2 regions of the Sphingomonas sp. S-NIH.Pt3_0716 genome follow, and region 2 is predicted to be linked to the other one. Evidence: riboswitches for the same ligand, from Rfam matches in the RefSeq annotation. Region 2 holds a riboswitch; the other holds the start of a gene.
What was found. Region 2 has a riboswitch for cobalamin ahead of BRX37_RS07820 (TonB-dependent receptor plug domain-containing protein). Riboswitches for the same ligand answer to the same signal wherever they lie in the genome.
Positions count from the first base shown of each region.

Region 1 (4,505 bases), on a different contig from region 2:
TGGCCTGTTCTCGCCCGCAGGAGCTGCGCCGCGCGCCGGTGTCGCGATCGGCGACGCGATATTGGACCTGGCCGCCTGTGTCGGCGCCGGGCTGATCGATTGCGCGCCGCTGCTGGATGGGCAGCTCAATGCCCTGATGGCGCTGCCGGTAACGGAGCGGGTCACCCTGCGCCGCCGGATCGGCGCGCTACTGTCGAACCCGGCGCATCGCTTGGCGGTCGAACCGCTGTTGCACCGGGCGGCGGACTGCACGCTGCACCTGCCGGCGCGGATCGGCGACTATAGCGACTTCTATGTCGGCATTCATCACGCCAACAATATCGGCCGCCAGTTCCGGCCCGACAATCCGCTGCTGCCCAATTATAAATATGTGCCGATCGGCTATCATGGCCGGGCCTCCTCGATCCGCCCGTCGGGCGATCCGCTGGTCCGTCCGCGTGGTCAGCGCAAGCCGCCCGAGGCCGAGGTTCCGGTGGTCGGCCCGACTGCCCGGCTCGACTATGAGCTGGAACTGGGCGTGTGGATCGGCGCCGGCAATGATCTGGGTAGCCCGATCCCGATCGGCCAGGCGGCCGATCATGTCGCCGGCTTCTGCCTGCTCAACGACTGGTCGGCGCGCGACTTCCAGGCGTGGGAATATCAGCCGCTCGGGCCCTTCCTGGCCAAGAATTTCCATTCGACCATTTCACCCTGGGTGGTGACGCCCGAGGCGCTGGCGCCGTTCCGCATCGCCCAGCCGCCCCGGCCCGAAGGCGACCCGGCGCCGCTGCCTTACCTCAGCGATGCCGATGACCAGGCCCATGGCGCGCTGGCGCTGACCTTGGAAGTCTATCTCTCCACCCAGGCGATGCGCGACGCAGGCCAGCCGCCGATGCGGCTGAGCCAGGGGCCGGCGAGCAACATGTACTGGACCGTCAGCCAGATCGTCACCCATCATGCCTCCAATGGCTGCAACCTGATGCCCGGCGACTTGCTGGGCAGCGGCACCATCTCCGCCCCGACGCGCGAGGGCTATGGCAGCCTGATGGAAATCAGCAGTGGCGGCCGCGAGCCGATCAGCCTGCCATCGGGCGAGACGCGCTGCTTCCTGGAGGATGGCGACGAGGTGACATTACGCGCCACCGCGTCCGCCCCCGGCCATGTGTCGATCGGCTTTGGCGAATGCCGCGCGATGATCGTGCCGGCGCGATGAGCGACCTTATCCTTCATGGCTATTGGCGGTCGAGCGCGAGCTATCGCGTGCGGATCGCCCTTGGCCTGAAGGGCATCGACTATACACAGGTCACCCATGATCTGCGCAGCGGCGCGCAGCGCGCGCCCGATTATCGGGCGCTGGCGCCGCAGGGGCTGGTGCCCGCGCTGGTCGATGGCGACAGCGTGCTGACGCAGAGCGGCGCGATCCTGGAATGGATCGAGGCGCGCTGGCCGCAGCCGCCCTTGCTGCCCGCCGATCCCGGCGATGCCGCGATCGTCCGTGCCATGGCCGGCATCATTGCCTGCGACATTCATCCACTCGGCAATCTGCGCGTGTTGCAGGCGCTGCGGCAGGATTTTGGTGCCAGCGAGGATCAGGTCCGCGCCTGGATCGCCCGCTGGACCGGCGAGGGGCTGGCCGCGCTCGAAACATTGGTCGCGCGCCATGGTGGCACCCATGCCTTCGGCGACGCGCCCAGCTTCGCCGACTGCCATATCGTGCCCCAACTCTACAATGCCCGGCGCTTCGGCGTCGACCTGACGCCCTTTCCGCGGCTGTGCGCCGTGGACGCGGCGGCATGCGCGCTCCCCGCCTTTGCCGCCGCGCACCCCGATCGCCAGCCCGACGCGGACGCATGAGCGACGCCGACACGCGCCTGTTCGCGACGCCGGCGGGCGTGCGCCTGTGCCCGATCGACCAGATTGCCGACGGCAAGGCACGCAATTTCGTGCTGCAGATGCGCGCCGGCCGCTTCCATGGCTTTGCCGTGCGGGATGGTGACCAGGTCAGCGGCTTTGTCGATCAATGCCCCCATGCCTGCCTGCCGTTGGCGCAGCAGCTGGACGATTATCTGACCCCGGATGGCAGCCATATAAGATGCAGCTGGCACGGGGCCCTGTTTCGCCGCGACGATGGCGTCTGCGTCGGTGGGCCATGCGTCGGCCAGCGCATCGCGCCCTGGCCGCTCAGCATCGCCGATGGCTGGATTGTCACCGCTGCCCAAAGCGACTAGGAACCGGCCCAGGGACGGCGCTTCGCATCGTCCCGACATGATCGCGCCGGTGCCCCCACGGGGGCTTAAAATGGGAAGGCGGTGCGGATGCCATGGCATCCAAGTCCGCAGCTGTCCCTGCAACTGTGAGCGGCGAGCGTGATGAACAGCGCCCTCCCCAGCCGGGAGGGCAGCCACTGGGCCGGACGCTAAATCTTGCGAGGCCTGGGAAGGCCGTTCCTCCCGCTATGACCCGCAAGCCAGGAGACCTGCCGGCGTTTAGGTCGCTCTTGCTTTGGTCCAGGGGATGGCCGGGGCACGGTGTTCCGTCTGAGCGACAGGTTGGCGGCTGGAGCCGCGCGGTCACGCATCTGCGGGCGAACAAGCGCCCGTCCGCGATGCCGGCCGGCCGTGCGTGCGCGCCCGGTTCGCTCCCGCCCCGGTTGCTCCGGCGCGCGAGTATTTGTCATGGCCAACACTGCATCTGCCAAGATTCCGACCACCGTCATCACCGGCTTCCTGGGCGCGGGCAAGACCACGCTGATCCGCCATCTGCTGGAAAATGCGAAGGGGCGCCGCCTCGCCCTCATCATCAACGAATTTGGCGATGTCGGCGTCGACGGCGAACTGGTGAAGGGCTGCAACGACGCCGCCTGCCCCGAAGAGGATATTGTCGAACTGGCCAATGGCTGCATCTGCTGCACCGTGGCCGACGATTTCCTGCCGACCATGACCGCGCTGCTCGACCGGCCGAGCCCGCCCGACCATATCATCATCGAAACCTCGGGGCTGGCCCTGCCCAAGCCGCTGGTCAAGGCGTTCCAGTGGCCCGACATCCGCACCCGCGCCACGGTGGACGGCGTCGTCGCGCTGATCGACGCCGATGCGGTCGCCGCCGGCCGTTTTGCCACGGACGAGGCCGCTCTGGCCGCAGCGCGCGCCGCCGACCCCAATCTGGACCATGACAGCCCGTTGGAGGAATTGTTCGAGGATCAGCTCGCCTGCGCCGACATGGTGGTGCTGAACAAGAGCGACCTGGTCGATGCCGACACGCTGGCCGCGGTCGAGGCGCAGGTCGATGCCGAAACGCGGCCCGGCGTGAAGATCGTCCGCGCTGCCCATGGTGCGGTCGATATCGGCGCGCTGCTGGGCATCGTCGCGGCGGCGGAGGATGATCTCGACGCCCGGCCCTCGCACCATGAGGCGGAGGGCGAGGATCATGACCATGATGATTTCGACAGCTTCGTCGTCGGCGGCGATGCCGTTGTCGATCCCGACACGCTGGTGGAGGCGCTGTCCGCGCTGATCGCCACCCATGACGTGCTGCGCGTCAAGGGCATGGTCGCGGTCGCGGGCAAGCCGATGCGCCTCGTCGTGCAGGCGGTCGGCCCGCGCATCCAGCATTTCTTCGACCGCCCCTGGCAGCCGCAGGAAGCGCGCCGCACCCAGTTGGTGGTGATCGGCCAGAAGGGGCTGGACCGCGCCGCTATCGAGGCCGACATCCAGGCCGTGCTCGGCTGATGCATCTCCTGTCCGCCACGCCGGGAACGATCAGCGACGGCGAGGAGGCGATCGACCTCGACCAGCCGCCCGGCGACATCGTCATCCTGACCGTGGCGGACAGCGACCTGGCCTGTTTCGCCGCCGCCGCCGCGCGCCTGCCCGATGATGCGCCGAGCGTGCGGCTGGCCAATCTGCTACAGCTCAAACATCCCTATTCGGTTGATCTCTATGTCGAGAAGGTGATCGCCAAGGCGCGCTTCGTCTGCGTCATCCTGCTCGGCGGCAAGAGCTACTGGCCCTATGGCGTGGACGAGATTGCGCAGGTCGCGCGCGAACGCGGCATCGCCTTCGCCGCGATCGCCGACGGGCGCGAGGGCGATCCCGCGCTGGATCTGGCTTCCACCGTGCCGGCGGCGATGCGCGAGCAGCTGCGCGACTATCTGCGCCAGGGCGGCACCGCCAATGCGCTCTCCTTCCTGCGCTGCGCCGCGCGGCTGACCGGCGCGGATGCGGGCGAGCCCGACCATCCGCTGCCGATCGCCGACGCAGGCCTGTACCTGCCCGGCCATGACCGGCCGGGCGTGGCCGAATTGCGCGCAACCTGGGTCGAGGGGCGGCCGGTGGCGCTGCTGATCTTCTATCGCGCGCTGGTGGTGGCCGGCACGCTGAGCGCGGTCGATGCGATGGTCGCGGCGCTTGGCGCGCGCGGCTTCAATGTCGCCGCCGTGCATGTCCGCGCGCTACGCGAGCCGTTCGTGCGCGACTGGCTCGGCGGGCTGCTGGCCGACATCGCGCCCGACATCATCGTCAATGCGA
Region 1 is NZ_QLJK01000003.1:111,610-116,114, forward strand. Features, by position in the region: gene fahA (fumarylacetoacetase) at 1-1,192, shown strand, start outside; gene maiA (maleylacetoacetate isomerase) at 1,189-1,833, shown strand; gene BRX37_RS03260 (Rieske (2Fe-2S) protein) at 1,830-2,207, shown strand; cobalamin riboswitch at 2,238-2,477, shown strand; gene cobW (cobalamin biosynthesis protein CobW) at 2,655-3,707, shown strand; gene cobN (cobaltochelatase subunit CobN) at 3,707-4,505, shown strand, end outside.
Region 1: linked by a shared signal. The riboswitch ahead of cobW (cobalamin biosynthesis protein CobW) and the one ahead of BRX37_RS07820 (TonB-dependent receptor plug domain-containing protein) in region 2 are both predicted to bind cobalamin.

Region 2 (4,505 bases):
CCACGGGGAAGGACGCGCGCAGCCCGGCCAGCGCATAGCCGTCGAGCCGGCGCGTGTTGGCCGTGTCGTCATAGCTGTCGCCGACCATGGTCAGGGTCGCGCCGGTCGACAGGCCGAAGGCCCAGAGATAGTCGGCCGACACACTGACCGCATTGGCGGCGCGGCGCGGCAGGCGATTGCCGTCGGTGGCCCCACCCGACCGGTCGCGCGCATCGACATAGCTGTAGGAGGCCGCCACCGTCAGCGCCTCGACCGGCTTCAGCGTCAGCGTCGCTTCCACGCCCTTGGCGCGGGTCCGGTCCAGATTGCCATAGGTGTAGGTCGCATAGTCATAGTTGATCTGGTTACGGGTATCGCGCCGGAAGGCGGTCAGCGACAGCACCGCCTTGTCCCCGTCCAGGCTCTGGTCGAAGCCGATATCATAGCTTTTCGACCGCTCCGGCCGCAGCGCGCTGTTGCCGCTATAGGTGTCGTAAAGCTGATAGAGCGACGGCGCCTTGAACCCCTCGCCATAGGAGAGGCGGATATTGGTCGCGCCGGCGTTCGGCGTGTAATTGGCGTTCGCGCCAAAGGTGGTCGCGCCGCCGAACTGGCTATGATCGTCATGGCGCAGCCCGCCGGTGACGGCGAGGCCGGCAAGCGGCTTGACCACCGCCAGCGCATATACGCTGTCGATGTTCGCCTTCGCGCTCGCTATGTCGCCAAAGCCGAAATACTCATAGTCCGGCCGCTCATGCTCATAGCCGAAGATCAGCTTGGCCTGATCCACCGGGGCATAGACGCCCTCATATTCGAAGCGCAGATTGGTGCCCGAATAGCCATAGTCCGGGTCGGTACCGCGCACGAAATAATAGTCGCGATCGTTGCGCATCCAGGTGACGGCGGCCCGATTGGTCAGCTTGCCGTCGAGCAGCGCCAGGTTGATCCCCGCATAGCCGACATATTGGTCCAGCTTGCTGACGTCGCTGCTGTCGGCCGGCGCGCCGAAGAAGCTGTCATAGTCGAGATCGGCATGGATATAGTAACCGCGCAGGTCGAGGCTCAGGCTGTCGGAAAAGGCGATCTTCAGCTTGGCATTGGTGGCGATATTCTCATAGCCATCCTTCTCGACGCCGCCGAACGACCGGCCGACCGAGGAAATGCCGTCGGTGTTGAAATAGGCGACGCCCACGCCGCCCGACACCGCGCCGCGCGTGCCCGACACATCGGCCTTCGCGTTCAACGTGTCGCTATAGCCATAATCGGCCGAGGCATTGACCTCGAAACCCTCGCTCGGCGCGCCGGTCATCACATTGACCACGCCGCCGATCGCCTGGCTGCCATAGACCACCGAGTTGGAGCCGCGCAGCACTTCGATCCGGCGAATATTGCCGGTCAGCAGATGGCCGAAATCATAGCCGTCGCCGATGCCGCTCGGGTCGTTGACCTTGACCCCGTCGATCAGCACCAGCGTCTGAGTCGTCTCCGCCCCGCGCAGCGACACGCCGGTCACGCCGCCGGTGGAGCCGTTGCGGCTGAAGCGAACGCCCGGCGTGGTGGCGAGCAGGTCGACGACATCGACCGCCTGGCGCGTGCTGATCGTGTCGGCATCGATCACCGTGATCGCCTGGCCGACCTCGTCGCGCGGCTGTGCGATGCCCGAAGCGGTGACGACGATATCATCGTCTTGTGCCAGTGCCGGCGTAGCGGCCAGCAGCGCGATCAGCGAAATCCCCAACGTCTTCATTTTATCGTCCCCCGGCGTCCGTCGATTTGGAACCGGGGCGTCCGCACAAGCGGTCGCTGCGTGAGGATCGGGAAGACGCCAGCGCCCCGCCCCACGCACCGATGCGGCCCCGGCCGCCATGGGCGTCGCTCGACGGAAACACCGCGCCATGGCCATCCCCTGGGCCAGGGCAAGAGCGACCAGACGCCGGCAGGTCTCCTGGCTCGCGGGTCAGGGCAACGATGCGCCAGCCTTCCCGGACCTATCGGTCCAGTGGCCGGTTCCGGCCCTCCCCTTTTGAAGAGCTTGGGAACCCTGCGCATCGCGCTCACCGCTTACAGTTGCAGGGACAGCCGCGGATTTGGAAGGGCTGCGCCCCCCGCACCGCATTCCCGTTTTCAGCCCTTGCGGGCACCGGCGCGATCATGCGCGTCCGGGGCTTTTGACCGCCCCGGCGCGCGGCCCCCATAAGCCAAAGCACAAGCCCTGCCAAGCGGGCCAGGATCGCCCCGGCGGATCGTTGCGCGCCGCCGGCGGGCGGCTATGCAAGGGCCTCTGACCCAAGGAGCCGACATGACCGATTCGCCAGATCTATCCTTGATGGCCATCACTGCCGCCGACGTCGCCGATGCCGCGCGGCTGATCGCGCCGGCGGCGGTCCGCACCCCGCTGATCGAGAATGCCGCACTCAACGATCTGTGCGGACGGCGCGTGCTGGTGAAGTTCGAGGGCGCCCAGCATAGCGGATCGTTCAAGTTCCGCGGCGCCTATAACCGCCTCGCCCGGTTGAACGCTGCGGAACGGGCAGCGGGCGTCGTCGCCTGGTCCTCGGGCAACCATGCTCAGGGCGTCGCCTTTGCCGCCCGCCTGCTCGGCATTCCCGCCACGATCGTGATGCCGGCCGATGCCCCGGCGATCAAGACCGCCAACACCCGCGCGCTCGGCGCAGAGGTCGTTCCCTATGACCGCTTCACCCAGAGCCGCGAGGAAATCGCCACCGCCCTGGCCACCGAACGCGGCGCGACGCTGGTTCCCTCCTTCGACGATCCCTTCATCATCGCCGGCCAGGGCACGATCGGCCTCGAAATACTCGACCAGGCCCAGGCCGCCGGCGCCGACCTCGCACAGATTCTCGTCTGTTGCGGTGGCGGCGGGCTGGTCGCGGGCACGGCGACGGCGGTCAAGGCCGCCCGCCCGGACATCAGCGTCTATGCGGTCGAACCCGCCGGCTTCGACGACACTGCCCGCTCGCTCGCCAGCGGCATGCGCGAAACCGTCTCGCCCGACGCGCGCAGCATCTGCGACGCGCTGCTGGCGCCCAGCCCCGGCGCGCTGACCTTCCCGATCAACCACGCCCTGCTCGCCGGCGGCCTGGTCGTCAGCGACGATCAGGTGCGCGACGCGATGCGCTTCGCCTTCACCACGCTCAAGCTGGTGGTCGAACCGGGCGGCGCGGTCGCGCTCGCCGCCATGCTTGCCGGCCTCGCCCCGCCCAGCGACGGTGCCACCGCCCTCGTCATCTCCGGCGCCAATGTCGATCCGGCCGCCTATGCCGCGATCATCGGCGGCCAAGACGCCTGACCGCTGGTCTTTTGCCCCGTCCCGCACTAAATGCGGCGCCATGATGAGCCGCTTTTCCAAGATGCATGGTCTGGGCAATGATTTCGTCGTGATCGACGCGCGCCAGGCGCCGGTCGCGATGACGGAGGCGCGCGCCCGCGCCATTGCCGATCGCCATGCCGGCATCGGCTGCGACCAGCTGATCGTCATCGGCGATGCGGAGACCGGCGATCAGGCCGACGTGTCGATGCTCATCTTCAATTCCGACGGTTCGGAAGTGGAAGCCTGCGGCAACGCCACCCGCTGCGTGCCGCTGTTCGTTGGCAAGGATGTGCTGATCCGGACCAGGGCCGGGCTGCTCGACGCCAAGAGCGTGGACGGCGGCGCCAGCGTCGACATGGGCGCGCCTCGCTTCGACTGGGACGCGATCCCGCTTGGCTATCCGATGGACACGCTGACGATGTCGGCCAGCTGGGAAGACCTGCCCGCGCCGGCCGCCGTCAATGTCGGCAACCCGCATGTGATCTTCTTCGTCGAGGATCTGGACGCGGTGGATTTCGAGCGCCTCGGCCCGCTGATCGAGCATGACCCGCTCTTCCCCGCCCGCGTGAACGTCAATTTCGCGCAGGTCGTCGGCCCGCAGCATCTGCGCCTGATCGTCTGGGAACGGGGCGCCGGCCTGACCCGCGCCTGCGGCACCGGCGCCTGCGCCACCGCCGTCGCGGCGATCCGCCGCAAGCTGATGGCCGGCCCGGTGACGGTCAGCCTGCCGGGCGGCGACCTGGAGATCGACTGGGCACCGGGCGGCACGATCCGCATGACCGGCCCCGCCACCCATGTGTTCGACGGCGAGGCGGACTGGGACCGCTTCTGACCGTGGCCGGTCCCGACATCATCACCCTGGGCTGCCGGCTCAACATCGCGGAGAGCGAGGCTATTCGCGAAATGGCCGGCGCACAGGACGACCTGATCGTCGTCAACAGCTGCGCCGTGACGGCCGAGGCCGTGCGCCAGACCCGGCAGGCGATCCGCCGCGCCAGGCGAGACCGCCCCGACGCCCGCATCCTCGTCACCGGCTGCGCCGCCCAGACCGAGCCCCAGACCTTCGCCGCCATGGCGGAAGTGGACGGCGTGATCGGCAACCGGGAGAAGCTGGAGGCCGCCGCCTTCGCCCCGGTGGCGGATAAGGTCAACGTTTCCGACATCATGGCCGTGCGCGACACCGCGCCGCACATGGCCA
Region 2 is NZ_QLJK01000007.1:181,777-186,281, forward strand. Features, by position in the region: gene BRX37_RS07820 (TonB-dependent receptor plug domain-containing protein) at 1-1,726, opposite strand, end outside; cobalamin riboswitch at 1,898-2,139, opposite strand; gene BRX37_RS07825 (threonine ammonia-lyase) at 2,279-3,286, shown strand; gene dapF (diaminopimelate epimerase) at 3,327-4,139, shown strand; gene mtaB (tRNA (N(6)-L-threonylcarbamoyladenosine(37)-C(2))-methylthiotransferase MtaB) at 4,142-4,505, shown strand, end outside.